DNA from 4 places in the Chryseobacterium sp. 22458 genome. Region 1 is predicted to be linked to each of the others. Evidence: riboswitches for the same ligand, from Rfam matches in the RefSeq annotation. Region 1 holds a riboswitch; each other region holds the start of a gene.
The links. A riboswitch is a leader RNA that binds a small molecule or an ion and turns the genes downstream of it on or off. The one in region 1 is predicted to bind S-adenosylmethionine.

Region 1 (3,182 bases):
TTGCCCCAAAAGCGGATTGGAGTAAAAATGGCCGTTATAATTAACAAGATCAACGGAAAAACTCGTTTTGAATTTTAACTCCGGTAAGAAAGTAAATTCCATGAATCCTTTTCCTGAAAAATTATCTTCTTTGTTTTCATTTTTATCCAACGGTAAAGATGCAGCCAGGTTTTGATTCTGAAGCGCACTGCTGGGTCTGTATTTTCCGAAATCATAAATCTTGTTTCCGGCAGCATCCAACACAAAAGATCCGTCCGGATTTCTTTCATAGTAAGGATAAAATGAAGGAACAACTCTCGCAGCCTGAATCACATTGCTTGCCTTGGAATCTGATGAGGTAGGAGCCTGCTGAACACTGTTGGTATAGTTCAGGTTTATCCCAATGTTTAACCATTTTTTTACTTCCGAATTGATCTTTAACCTCGTATTGTATCTTTTAAATCCTGATTCAATAGCCATTCCTTTATCATCCAGATACCCAAGGGAAAAGAAATAATTGCTTTTTTCACTTCCGCCGCTGATATCAAGATCTACCTGGTTCCTTGAAGCCGTTCTCTGTAAAACATCTCTCCAGTCATCATTCCATAGCGGAGTTGCTCCCGGCAATAATTTACCATCCGTTCCTACCGGTTTTGAATACCCGGGACCATAAGGGTTTATTCCAAGCATTGAAACAAGGTTATCTGTAGCCATTTGGGAAGCCTGCTGAGAAGATATTTTATCAGATCTATATCCGTTTCTCAGAGCTTCCCAATACAATTGAAAATATTGATCTGTGCTTACCTGCTCATAATCTTTTACCGCTCTTCCCGAGAACCCCTGGCTGATGTTAAGGTTTACTTTTGCTTCTCCTTTTTTCCCGGATTTTGTTGTAATGATAATAATTCCGTTGGCACCTCTTGAACCATATAAAGCACTTGCAGTAGCATCTTTCAAAACACTGATGGATTCAATATCACTAGGGCTTATAGCATTCAGATTTCCGTCAAAAGGAATTCCGTCCACTACATATAACGGATCGCTGGAGGCACTTACCGAACCAATACCCCTGATTCTGATCGTAGCAACGGCACCCGGTTGCCCTGAAGATGTCGTTGTCTGGATTCCCGGCACCTGTCCTTCCAGGGCTTTGGTAATATTGGTTACAGGTCTATTGTTAATTTTATCACTGGAAATGGTTGCTACTGAACCGGTATAGCTGTTTCTCTTAGCTTTTCCATAAGCAACAACGACAACTTCGTCAATCTCTTTTTCACGGAGTGTATCTTTTTTCGGTTTGGAGACCTGTCCGTTTACACTTACAACACCTAAGAAAAATGCCGCAACCGGTGGGATCCAAATTTTAGAATTAAATAGATTTTTATTAATCATAATCAATTTTGTTTATCAAATATTAAAACTTTGCCCTTTGCAGAAAAGTCAGCAAAGGGCATCGATAAATACGATAAACCAAATGCTTATTTTCCCTTTTACAGGCTGAATGTAACACCTTACCGTAGCAGGTTGTTAAGATTTCGCAGGGTCAGTTCCCTCCATCTTTCTTTATAAGCCGATCGAAATTATGTTTGCAAAGCTATAAATATTTAGTCCACAAAACAAGTAGACTTATTTATTTTTTAATAGAAATTTTACAAAAATTAACATAAGATTTTATTAAAACCTTTTGAAACCAAGCGTTTAAAGATTTAACGTTTCCATAAGTATGATAAATATCATTAAAAATAATTCAAAGACAGAAAATAAAAAACCTGGCTGATTTTTTTGACTTCTTATTAAAAAAACTTTTTAATTTTATAGTATGAAAGTTTTGATTATAAACGGACCTAACCTGAATCTTTTAGGCACCAGGGAACCTGAGATCTATGGAACTGTTTCCATGGAAAATTATTTGGAAACACTGAAGTCTGAGTTTCATACTCATGAACTATCCTATTATCAGTCTAATATTGAAGGTGAGCTGATCAACAGGCTTCAGGAAGATGATTTTGATGCAGTGGTGATCAATCCGGGAGCTTTCACTCATTATTCTTATGCAATAGCCGATTGTTTGAAGAACATCAGAAAACCTAAGATTGAAGTTCACATCAGCAATATTTACAAAAGAGAAGAATTCAGACAGAAGTCTGTAACGGCAGCCTGTACAGATGCTGTCCTATCCGGGTTTGGAATGGATGGCTACAGATTGGCTATCTTCAGTTTAAAGTAAGCCTAATGCTGAATCATTCTAATGATTCATGCAAAGTATAATATTTTTCTCGCAGATTTGACAGATTACGCAGATTTCTATTCTGGGAATGATTGCTGCGACAGGTAAATAAAAAAGCCTCATCTTTTGATGAGGCTTTCCTGTATCTGTAAAAATCTTATTAGATAGTTTGTTCCTGAAGTTGAGGACCTGAAGCGATTAATCTCTTCCCTTCTTCAGTATCGCAGTACTGCTCAAAGTTTTTGATATATCTTGAAGCAAGATCTTTTGCTTTTTCTTCCCATTCTGAAGCGTCTGCATAGGTATCTCTAGGATCTAAAATACCTGTAGAAACATTTGGAAGTTCAGTAGGAATTTCAAGGTTCATGATCGGAACCTGGGTTTTAGGAGCATTATCGATAGAACCGTCAATGATCGCATCGATGATCGCTCTTGTATCTTTCAGAGAGATTCTCTTACCTGTACCATTCCATCCTGTGTTTACCAAATAAGCTTTAGCGCCGTGTTCTTTCATTTTACAGATCAATGTTTTAGAATACATCGTTGGGTGTAATGTCAGGAACGCTTCACCAAATGCCGGAGAGAAAGAAGGCTGAGGCTCTGTAATTCCTCTTTCAGTACCTGCTAATTTAGAGGTATAACCGCAAAGGAAGTGGTATTGAGCCTGGTCTTCATTCAGGATAGAAACCGGAGGAAGTACTCCGAATGCATCCGCAGAAAGGTAAACAATTTTTTTAGCATGTCCTGCCTTAGAAGGCAATACAATTTTGTTGATATGATAGATTGGGTAAGAAACTCTGGTATTTTCAGTGATAGATCCGTCTGTGTAATCTGCTACTCCATTGTTCACAACAACGTTTTCAAGAAGTGCATCTCTCTTAATTGCAGCGAAGATATCCGGTTCTTTTTCTTCTGACAGGTCAATTACTTTAGCGTAACATCCTCCTTCGTAGTTGAATACTCCATTATTATCCCA
Region 2 (3,182 bases), on a different contig from region 1:
AAAGAAAACAGCAATTATGACCGGATGAATCACAGTCTTCATGGCTTTAATGAAATGCGTGCTGTAGGCTATGGAGAAAGTCACGATGAAGAAAGGCTGATGTTTAAAAATCTCGCTTACGGTGCTGTTAATGGAGGTTATAATGTGAAAAACCTCAATACCGCTCTGGAAAGAATGAAAGCATTTGGAGCCACATTCTTTACCATTCCCGGTCCGAAAATGATCTGGCAGTTTGGAGAATTAGGATATGAATTCAGTATCAACAGATGTGCGAACGGTACAATCGACAGCGGATGCAGGACAGATGAAAAACCTGTTGCATTCACATTAGGCTATGATACGGATGCAGCAAGAAAATCTGTATATGATACCTGGGCAAAGATTATCAACATCAGAAACAGTCATCAGGTTTTTAAATCCAAAACCTATACTATAGAATCTAATAATCTCACCAATGATCCGGACGGGCTTATTACAAGAATTTATGTGTATGATAATACGATCAGTGGAGTGAAGAATGTAGTGGTACTGGCAAACTACAGTACTTCCGTGCAAAATGTGATTCCTTATTTACCTTATACAGGACAATGGCAGAACCTGATGGATGATACCATTCTGAATATGACATCTACTACAACTCTGGTTACACTGCAACCCGGAGAATTCAGAATTCTTGGAAATTACACCGGATCTTTATCTACTACAGATGTGAATGCAGAACACAGATTATCTCTTCAGATTGCTGATAATCCTGTAAAAGACGGTAATGTCAAATTGATTTATCACAAAGCTAAAAACGGCGAAATTATCATTTCAGAAATGAGTGGTAAAAAACTGGATACTTTCAAACTGAATAATGAAACCGGAAGCTATGAGCTGAAAGTAAATTATCCGGCAGGAATTTACCTGGTACAGTTGAAATCAGAAACAGGAATGGCTATTCAAAAAATGATCATAAAATAATACAAAGGCAAATTGGCGAAACAGCTGATTTGCCTATTTTCTTTGTCGGAATGAGTCCTTTTTTGCATATTTGAAAAATTAGTCTACCTTTGCACTAGAGTTATCAAGAAAGGTGGAGGGATTTGGCCCAATGAAACCTTAGCAACCAACACAATTCCAGAAGTGTAAAGGTGCTAATTCCAACCCAATGGGGGAGATAAGTGAAGTCAATATTCTTATATGAATTCCATTTCTTGAAGTCTTGTGTATCTGCATATTGATCTGCAGAAGAATATTATTTAATGGCAAGAACAAAGATGAAAAAATTAAGTACAGTTGTAGTATTGCTGGGGACAATTTTAGTGGCTGCTCAGGAGCAGGAGGAAAAAGGAAAACAAATCGAAGACATTATCATTGTTGGAAACCGCAGCGTTAAAAGAACAAAGCTGGAGACACCGGTTCCTGTAGACGTTATCAACATCAGCAAAGTGCAAAGGTCGTCTCCGCAAATGACGGCTCAGGATCTTTTAAACTATGTCATCCCCTCGTTTAATTCTGTAAGACAGTCTGCTTCTGACGGAACAGAGCATATTGATCCCGTAACTTTAAGGGGAATGGGGCCGGATCAGGTTTTGGTATTGCTGAATGGAAAAAGAAGACATACAACATCTTTGGTAAACTATCAGAATACGGTAGGAAACGGATCTGTAGGAACGGATTTAAGTACCATCCCTGTCATCGCTATTGAAAAAATTGAAGTGCTAAGAGACGGTGCTGCCGCACAATATGGTTCTGATGCTATTGCAGGGGTTATCAATATTATCCTGAAAAAGAATGCAGGGGCTTCCGCAAGCTTAACCTACGGATTAAGTGGAAGAAATGATGGCGATACTTATCAGGCAGGCGTGAATTATGGAACTTCTTTGGGGAAAAATGACGGTTTTATCAATCTTTCATTGCAATTAAGCCATAGAGAAAAAACAACAAGAACCCAGAACCATGATCTTGATATTTTCGGAAATAATTTCGCTTATGAATTTGCAGGTGATGCTGAGGCTGTAAAAGCTGCCAGAGCTGCAGATGATGCAAAAATTAAAGAAAGGGGACTCACAAGAGACGACTTTAATTTCCAGATCGGAGACGCCCAGATCAGACAGGGGCAGTTGTTTTTCAATTCAGAATATCCTTTAAACGAACATTTTAAATTCTATTCCTTTGGAGGATTCAGTATTAAAGAAGGAAAAGGATATGGTTTCAGAAGGCTTCCGAGTGAAGGCTTTAATATTGTAAAAGAAATTTATCCCAATGGTTTCCAGGCAGTCTTAAATTCTCAGATCTATGATATTTCCTATGCTGCAGGCGCAAAATATAATGTAAATGATTGGTTGATTGACCTGAGCAATACTTTTGGCAGTAACACCTTTAATTATAATGTAAACAATACCAATAATGCATCTTTAGGTATCAAATCGCCAACCCGTTTTTATGCAGGAGCCCACAGTTTTCTGCAAAATACTGTTAACCTTGATGTTTCAAAAAACATAAAAAACGTCAATATCGCATTCGGTGGAGAATTCAGGTTTGAGCAATACCAGATCAAAGCAGGAGATGAAGCTTCCTATACACAATATGATGAAAATGGAAATATTGCAACAAAAGATTCTAAAGTAATTGGAGCAGGAGGTTCACAATCTTTTATAGGCTTCTCACCGGACAATGCTTTGAAAAAAGACAGACACTCAACAGCAGTATATGCAGAGGTTTCCTATGATCTGGATAAAAAGCTGAATATTGATGCAGCGGCCAGATTTGAAAACTATTCAGATTTTGGGAATACTTTAAACGGAAAGCTGGCAGTAAGATACGAGTTTATAAAAAATTATGCAGTAAGAGCAGCGGTAGGAACAGGATTCAGGGCACCATCACTTCAGCAACAGTATTTCAATAACTCATATGCCGATATCTCTACTTCCGGTTCCGGAATTGTGAGGAAAGGAATTTTTAATAATGACAGCCAGGCAGCACAGGTTCTGGGATTTGATAAATTAAAGCAGGAAACATCCATTAATGGAAGTGCCGGATTTACCTTGCAGCCAGCTAAAGGCCTGTTTATTACGGTAGACGGCTATATCATTAAAGTGAAAGACAGAATTGTAATTACCAGCAATATCACAGACTCTAGGCTGGCTGATCCTCAAGTGGTAGGAGAAGGAAATTCAGTGGAAAGTGGAAGATTCTTT
Region 3 (3,182 bases), on a different contig from region 1:
TGTGGAAACAGCTCCTCTCCAGTTCAGATTGGGAGCCAGCTTTACATTGGTTGCCACCTTATAATTGAATGTAGACCCAAAGTCTGAATAATTCTCATACCGTAAAGCTCCCTCCAACAGCCACCCATCAGTAACTTCCAGCTCGGCATCAGCATAAGCTGCAATACTGTTTCTGTTTCCTGAAACTGCATTTTCCGGACTAAAACCTGGGAAAACCTGTGCTCCGGCTGGTCTTATATTGTTAAAGAAGTCAGTTACTTTTTCATTTTCAGGCGTTTGAGCGGTTACCACACGGCCAAAAATATCGTATGAGGCATAAGAATTTTCTTTTCCGGCATTTACTTTATAATTTTCGTGCCTGTATTCTCCCCCAAATGCAATATTCAACCCTTTCAGGACATCATATTTTTTGGAAAAATCCAGGTTGACTGTATTTTGTGAAAACTCAGATCCTCCTGCATCAAAGGTTCTTGGAGAACTATCGGTAAGCGATGCATTAAAGGTATTTACGACCCCAAAACCGAAGGTATTTTTCCCAAATGTATTGCTGAAATCTACATTCCAGCCGTTCCATTTGCCTTTAATTCCGGCAGCAAGAGAATAGTCATTTACCGTCGCTTCAATCTGAGGAAGATATCCGTTGGGGGTAATTGAATTTATATTTCTTTCATTGTTCGGAAGCCTGTAAAATCCCCCGGCATTTCCAAGGCGGTAGCTGTAGCCTCCAAATGAGTACACTTTCCATTCATCATTAACAGGAATTTCAGAGTTAAAAAAGAGCTGCCCTGACTGTAATTTAGACTGCCCTGCTCTCAGACTGAAATCTTTTCTCTCCAGGCCTCTGTAATTAAGTTCCTGAGAGGTAAAATCTCTGCCCAGTATATTCTGAAGATCAGAAATGCTATTTGCCTCTGAGATCTGAGACTGAAAATCATTCCCAAAATAATCTACTTTGGTTGCATATTGCTTAATTGTATTGATAATCTGCTGGGAATTGGGAGTATTGGTAATATTTTTATAGAGTCCATCAATATTTACTCCATCCTGTAAAGCTCTGTAATGAATTGCATTATAGGCATTGAAAATATCCCCGTTTCTCACTCCGGCTCTTGAATAAGGATCACGGTATTGGGCAGAACCAGTAACGTTAAAAAATCCTGTTTTCCCTATTTTGGCTCCATAATTAAGATCTACAGAAATCGTCTGCCCATCTATCCCACCAGAGAAATTATTGGTAACAGGAGAAGCATACCCTCCTAAAAATACCTGTCCGGAAAGCCCAAGTCTTTTTTTCAATCCCAGGTTTACCACTCCGGCAATGGCATCGGAACCGTATTGGGCAGAAGCACCGTCCCTTAAAACCTCAATCTTTTCTAAAGCAAAGGCAGGAATAGCATTAAGGTCGGTTCCCACAGAACCTCTTCCCGGGGTAAGGGTAACATTAATAAGCGAAGACTGATATCTTCTTTTTCCGTTTACAAGAACCAGAACCTGATCAGGGCCTAATCCCCTCAGGAGCGCAGGATCTACAAAATCAGTTCCGTCGTTAACCGTATGAGAAGTTGATGAAAATGAAGGTACAATATAATTTAAAGCCTGACTGATGCTGTTGCTCGGGCTTTGTTTTAAAATTTTTGAAATATTGATGATATCCACCGGCACCGGAGTATCTGTTAATGATCTTCCTGAACCTCTTGATCCAAGGATCACCACATCTTCTATTTTTTTAGATTGTAAAGTATCCTTCTGAGCGTAATAAAATGTAGAGATAAGCGCAATGGAAGGAACAAAAATTTTTTTTCTGAAATTATGCATGTTGTTATTTTTTTTATTGTCAAGTTTTTTTAGGCAATACAATTCCTGTAACCCTAAAATTGTAAGGTTACCGGAGCATTCGAAAAGTTTGTATTATTTTTTGGAAATAGAATGGCTAGAAACAACAACACATGCGCATGTAGAAATGGCATGAGAACATATCAGAGTAATGAAGATTCACTTCATGATCCGAAGAATAAAAAAGTACTGATGAAATGTGATTTCCCTTCTTTTTAAACATTTGATTTTAGCTTTAAAACAAAAAATTCAAGATGGGAGTAATGATAGAATGATAAACATTTTTTCCGGAAGATCCGGCTTATCGCTTGCAGCACCTTGCTTGTTTTTGCAGGTTGCTATCCCATCTAGAGATTCTTGATAATTACCCGGCAAAGATATAATTATTTCGGAAATAAAAAAATATTTAGCCTAAATTTTCGATTTTCAATATTTTACAGTAACAAATGATCTTTTTCTGCGTCTAACCGGATATCAGTAAAAACATTATGAAAAAAACTATATTCGCTTTGTCACTTTTGGGTTCTGTATTTGCTTTTTCTCAGGAAAAAGAGAATGCTGCTTCTAAAGAGAAACAAATTGAAGGGGTGGTAATCACCAAAACTAAAAAAGCCGTTGAACAAAAGGCAGACCGTACTATTTTTGATTTTTCCGAACAACCTCAACTGAATAACGGAAACGTGCTGGAAGGAATTAAAAAACTCCCGGGGCTTGTTGCAACGGATATTGCAGGAATGATGTACCAGGGAAAAATGCTGGACGTTTTCCTGAACGGAAGGCCTTTGAATATTACTTCCAACGAATTAAATTCTTTTCTTGAAGGAATGCCTGCCAATTCTGTAGAAAGAATAGAAGTGATCACTCAGCCCGGAGCCGAATTCCCGGCAACCTCAGGAGGGGCTATCATGAATATTATTACGAATAAAAATGCCAATAAGTATTTAACAGCAACGTATTCCGGGAATTATTCATTCTCGAATTATGATAAATACAGAAGCAGAACAACCAATTCAATCAATCTGAATGCAAGAAATAAATATTTCGGCTGGCAGCTGAATGTAGGGCAAAACTACCGTGAAAGCATGCTGAATGCACAGCAGGATGAGCTTCTGGACAGCAATACGGATCGATTGGGAAGAGGTTATTTTGCAAAATCAGGGTTAACATTCGATTTAGGACAGGACCGTCTATTATTAAACTACGATATTTATCACAATAATAATGACAATTACACACTGAGTAAGGGGCATGGAGATTTACCTTTTGATAATAATAAAGATGATCTGAGAGAGGCTTTTTATACTTCTTCAGATGTTGCCCATACGAATAATTTGCGACAGGAAGCTGTT
Region 4 (3,182 bases), 170 kb from region 1:
TGGGCAAGCTCCATTGCTATCCGCATCATATTCAGGGCATACATAGCCATCCAGCTTGTTCCGTCAGCCTGTTCAAGGTGCTGCCCATCCTTTAGTACCATATTACGGTCAAAAGCTCCGATGTTATCAAGTCCCAGGAAACCTCCCCCGAAAATATTTTTACCGTTTTTATCCTTTCGGTTCACCCACCATGTAAAATTCAGCAGCAACTTCTGGAATACTTTTTCTAAAAATAATAAATCCGGCTTTCCATTGTTTTTTTCATCAATTTTAAAAACACGGAAGCAGGACCATGCATGTACAGGCGGATTCACATCACTCATATTCCATTCATAAGCCGGAAGCTGCCCGTTAGGATGCATATACCATTCTTTGGTGAGCAGTAAAAGCTGCCCTTTGGCAAACTCAGCATCAATGATGGAAAAAGGAACACAGTGAAAAGCCAGATCCCAGGTAGCATACCATGGATATTCCCATTTATCAGGCATGGAAATAATATCCTTATTATGAAGATGATTCCACTCTGTATTTCTTACATATTCATTGAAATTTCTCGGAGCTTCAAAATTCGGATCCCCTTTCAGCCACTTTCCGATATTGTAATGGTAGAACTGTTTGTTCCAAAGAAGTCCGGCAAATGCCTGTCTTTGAACATTCCTTTCATCTTCATGTACCGTATCATATTGAACTTCATTGTAAAATTCTTCTGTTTCAGACTTTCTTATACTGAAGGTTTCATCAAACCCTTCAAAAGGCTCCTCTGTTTCGTCAGGACATAATCTAAATTCAAAGACCTTAGATTGTCCGGCTCCAATAATCTCATCGATCAGAAAAGCAGCCTTAGTCCCTTTTTGCTCAGGATTTACCGTATCAGTTTTATGAATGACGAAATCATTAATCCCGTCTTTGTAGTAACTGTTTTCAGCCAATGGAGTACCGTAAAGCTTCGGGGTATTGGTTTCATTCTCACAAAATACACTTTGAGCATTTACGTTTCTCGAATAAAACTTTTTGATCGAAATACTGTCGTGCCCGATATTGATACTTCCGTCATCAGAAGCTGCATTCATTTCCGCTTTATAGGTATTATACCCCCATTTCCAGTTATTTCTGAACCAGGCAGTAGGTATTACGACAATAGGAGCGTCATTCCTGCTTCGGTTACAGATGGTAACTCTGGCCAGAATATCATTGTGATCTGCCTTACAGTATTCAATGAAAATATCAAAATACTCATCATTGTCAAAAATTCCGGTGTCAAAAATTTCGTACTCCGGATCCTGTTTACTTCTTCTTCCGTTTTCAAGTACAAGCTCATCATATGGAAATTCATTGATCGGGTATTTGTACACCATCTTCATATAGCTGTGGGTAGGTGTATTATCCAGATAATAAAAGATTTCTTTGATATCTTCGCCATGATTTCCCTGCGGATTGCTCAACCCGAAAAACCGCTCCTTTACAATTTTATCTTTTTTATTCCAGAATGAAAAAGCAAAACAGAAAAGCTGTTTCACATCAGAGATTCCTGCAATACCTTCTTCGCCCCAGCGATAGGCATAGCTTTCGGCATTATGATGATTGGTAAAGTTCCATGCATTTCCGTTCGGGCTGTAATCTTCCCGTACATTGCCCCATTGCCGGTTGCTTACATAAGGTCCCCAGTTTTTCCATTTGGTATCTTGTAATCTTTCTTTTTCGGCAGTCATAGGTAGTCATTTTTCAATACGAAGTTAGTTTTTTTGAAAAGTAATTCCAATTTTTTTCATCTGAATAATTCTTAATATGCTTCTGAAACACTTGTATTTAAGGGCTTTTTTAAATATTAAAATATTTTTATTTTGAAATTAAAAGAAAAGAACTACCTTTGCACCATTCGTTCATTCAAATATTGAAAATGTTATCAAGAAAGGTTGAGGGATTAGACCCGATGAAACCTTAGCAACCCTTTGTGAAAGCAAAGAAGGTGCTACGTTCTACCAAAATTATTTTGGACAGATAACTTACTGAAGTTCTTTTTCAGCCATTTCCTGTGGCATTTTCAATTGTATTAAAATAATAGAATTGAAAACAGAACTAAACTATATTAATCTTTCGTATCAAACAAATTCCCAAAAGGAATACCATATCCCGTTGAGCTATGAGCTTTTCGGGAAAGAGCTCTTTACGGCTCCCATTATTTTGATCAATCATGCCCTTACCGGAAACTCAACAGTATCCGGCGAAAAAGGCTGGTGGAAACAATTGGTAGGAGAAAATCAGATTGTTGATACCAATAGATACACAGTTCTGTCTTTCAATATTCCCGGAAACGGTTACGATCATTTTTTAATTGAAGATTATCAAGACTTCACCCCTTCAGATATAGCCAATCTGTTTCTGAAAGGGCTGGAAGCTTTAGAGATCAAAAATATATATGCCATTATCGGAGGCTCCCTTGGAGGAGGAATTGCATGGGAAATGCTGGCCAAACAGCCAAATCTTGCTGAAATATTTATCCCTATAGCATGTGATTACAGAACCCATGATTGGCTTCATGCACAATGTCTGGTTCAGAAATTTTTATTGAATGATAAAGATGAACCTTTACAAAAAGCGAGAATTCATGCGATGTTATGCTACAGAACTCCACAATCGCTCAATGACAGATTTCAAAATACATACAATCAGGAAAAACAGCGTCTGGAATCAGAAGACTGGTTGGTTTATCACGGTAACGCACTAAACGAAAGGTTTAGTTTAAAAAGTTACAAACTGATGAATCATCTCCTGATGAATATAAATGTTGCTGAAGAAGCACTGGAGAACATACAGGCACGAATGCACATGATCTCCGTAGATACAGACTTATTCTTCCCGGCTTCTGAAATCCGAATGTGCTTCGAGAGTTTAAAAGAGAAAAACAAGACTGTTTCTTATCACGAGATTCAATCAATACATGGGCATGATGCCTTCCTAATGGAATATCAACAATTAAATAATATCATAAAAAACATTTTATAAAGTAATGAAAAAGGCTAATGAAATAAAATTTTTAAAGAACAGATCAATCGTCAAATTTGAAGGTGAAGATTTCCTGGGAGAAATCGGGATTGACGGACGAATTTTTAAGGCGCTGACTTTAGCAAGGATCAGTGTAGGGGTGATCTCCCAGCAGGCGGTAGAAAACGGAATCTCCATAC

Region 2: linked by a shared signal. The riboswitch ahead of ACTJJF_RS17810 (TonB-dependent receptor plug domain-containing protein) and the one ahead of ACTJJF_RS11795 (SusC/RagA family TonB-linked outer membrane protein) in region 1 are both predicted to bind S-adenosylmethionine.
Region 3: linked by a shared signal. The riboswitch ahead of ACTJJF_RS18145 (TonB-dependent receptor plug domain-containing protein) and the one ahead of ACTJJF_RS11795 (SusC/RagA family TonB-linked outer membrane protein) in region 1 are both predicted to bind S-adenosylmethionine.
Region 4: linked by a shared signal. The riboswitch ahead of ACTJJF_RS10980 (alpha/beta fold hydrolase) and the one ahead of ACTJJF_RS11795 (SusC/RagA family TonB-linked outer membrane protein) in region 1 are both predicted to bind S-adenosylmethionine.

Annotation. Positions count from the first base shown of each region.
Region 1 covers NZ_JBQEOA010000003.1:183,885-187,066, forward strand. The annotation lists gene ACTJJF_RS11795 (SusC/RagA family TonB-linked outer membrane protein) at 1-1,371, opposite strand, end outside; SAM riboswitch class I at 1,455-1,551, opposite strand; gene ACTJJF_RS11800 (type II 3-dehydroquinate dehydratase) at 1,799-2,206, shown strand; gene pckA (phosphoenolpyruvate carboxykinase (ATP)) at 2,367-3,182, opposite strand, start outside.
Region 2 covers NZ_JBQEOA010000005.1:76,572-79,753, forward strand. The annotation lists gene ACTJJF_RS17805 (alpha-amylase family glycosyl hydrolase) at 1-963, shown strand, start outside; SAM riboswitch class I at 1,061-1,166, shown strand; gene ACTJJF_RS17810 (TonB-dependent receptor plug domain-containing protein) at 1,245-3,182, shown strand, end outside.
Region 3 covers NZ_JBQEOA010000005.1:150,075-153,256, reverse strand. The annotation lists gene ACTJJF_RS18145 (TonB-dependent receptor plug domain-containing protein) at 1-1,815, opposite strand, end outside; SAM-I-IV-variant riboswitch at 2,105-2,202, opposite strand; gene ACTJJF_RS18140 (outer membrane beta-barrel protein) at 2,322-3,182, shown strand, end outside.
Region 4 covers NZ_JBQEOA010000003.1:14,147-17,328, reverse strand. The annotation lists gene ACTJJF_RS10985 (MGH1-like glycoside hydrolase domain-containing protein) at 1-1,709, opposite strand, end outside; SAM riboswitch class I at 1,898-2,005, shown strand; gene ACTJJF_RS10980 (alpha/beta fold hydrolase) at 2,065-3,003, shown strand; gene ACTJJF_RS10975 (ACT domain-containing protein) at 3,008-3,182, shown strand, end outside.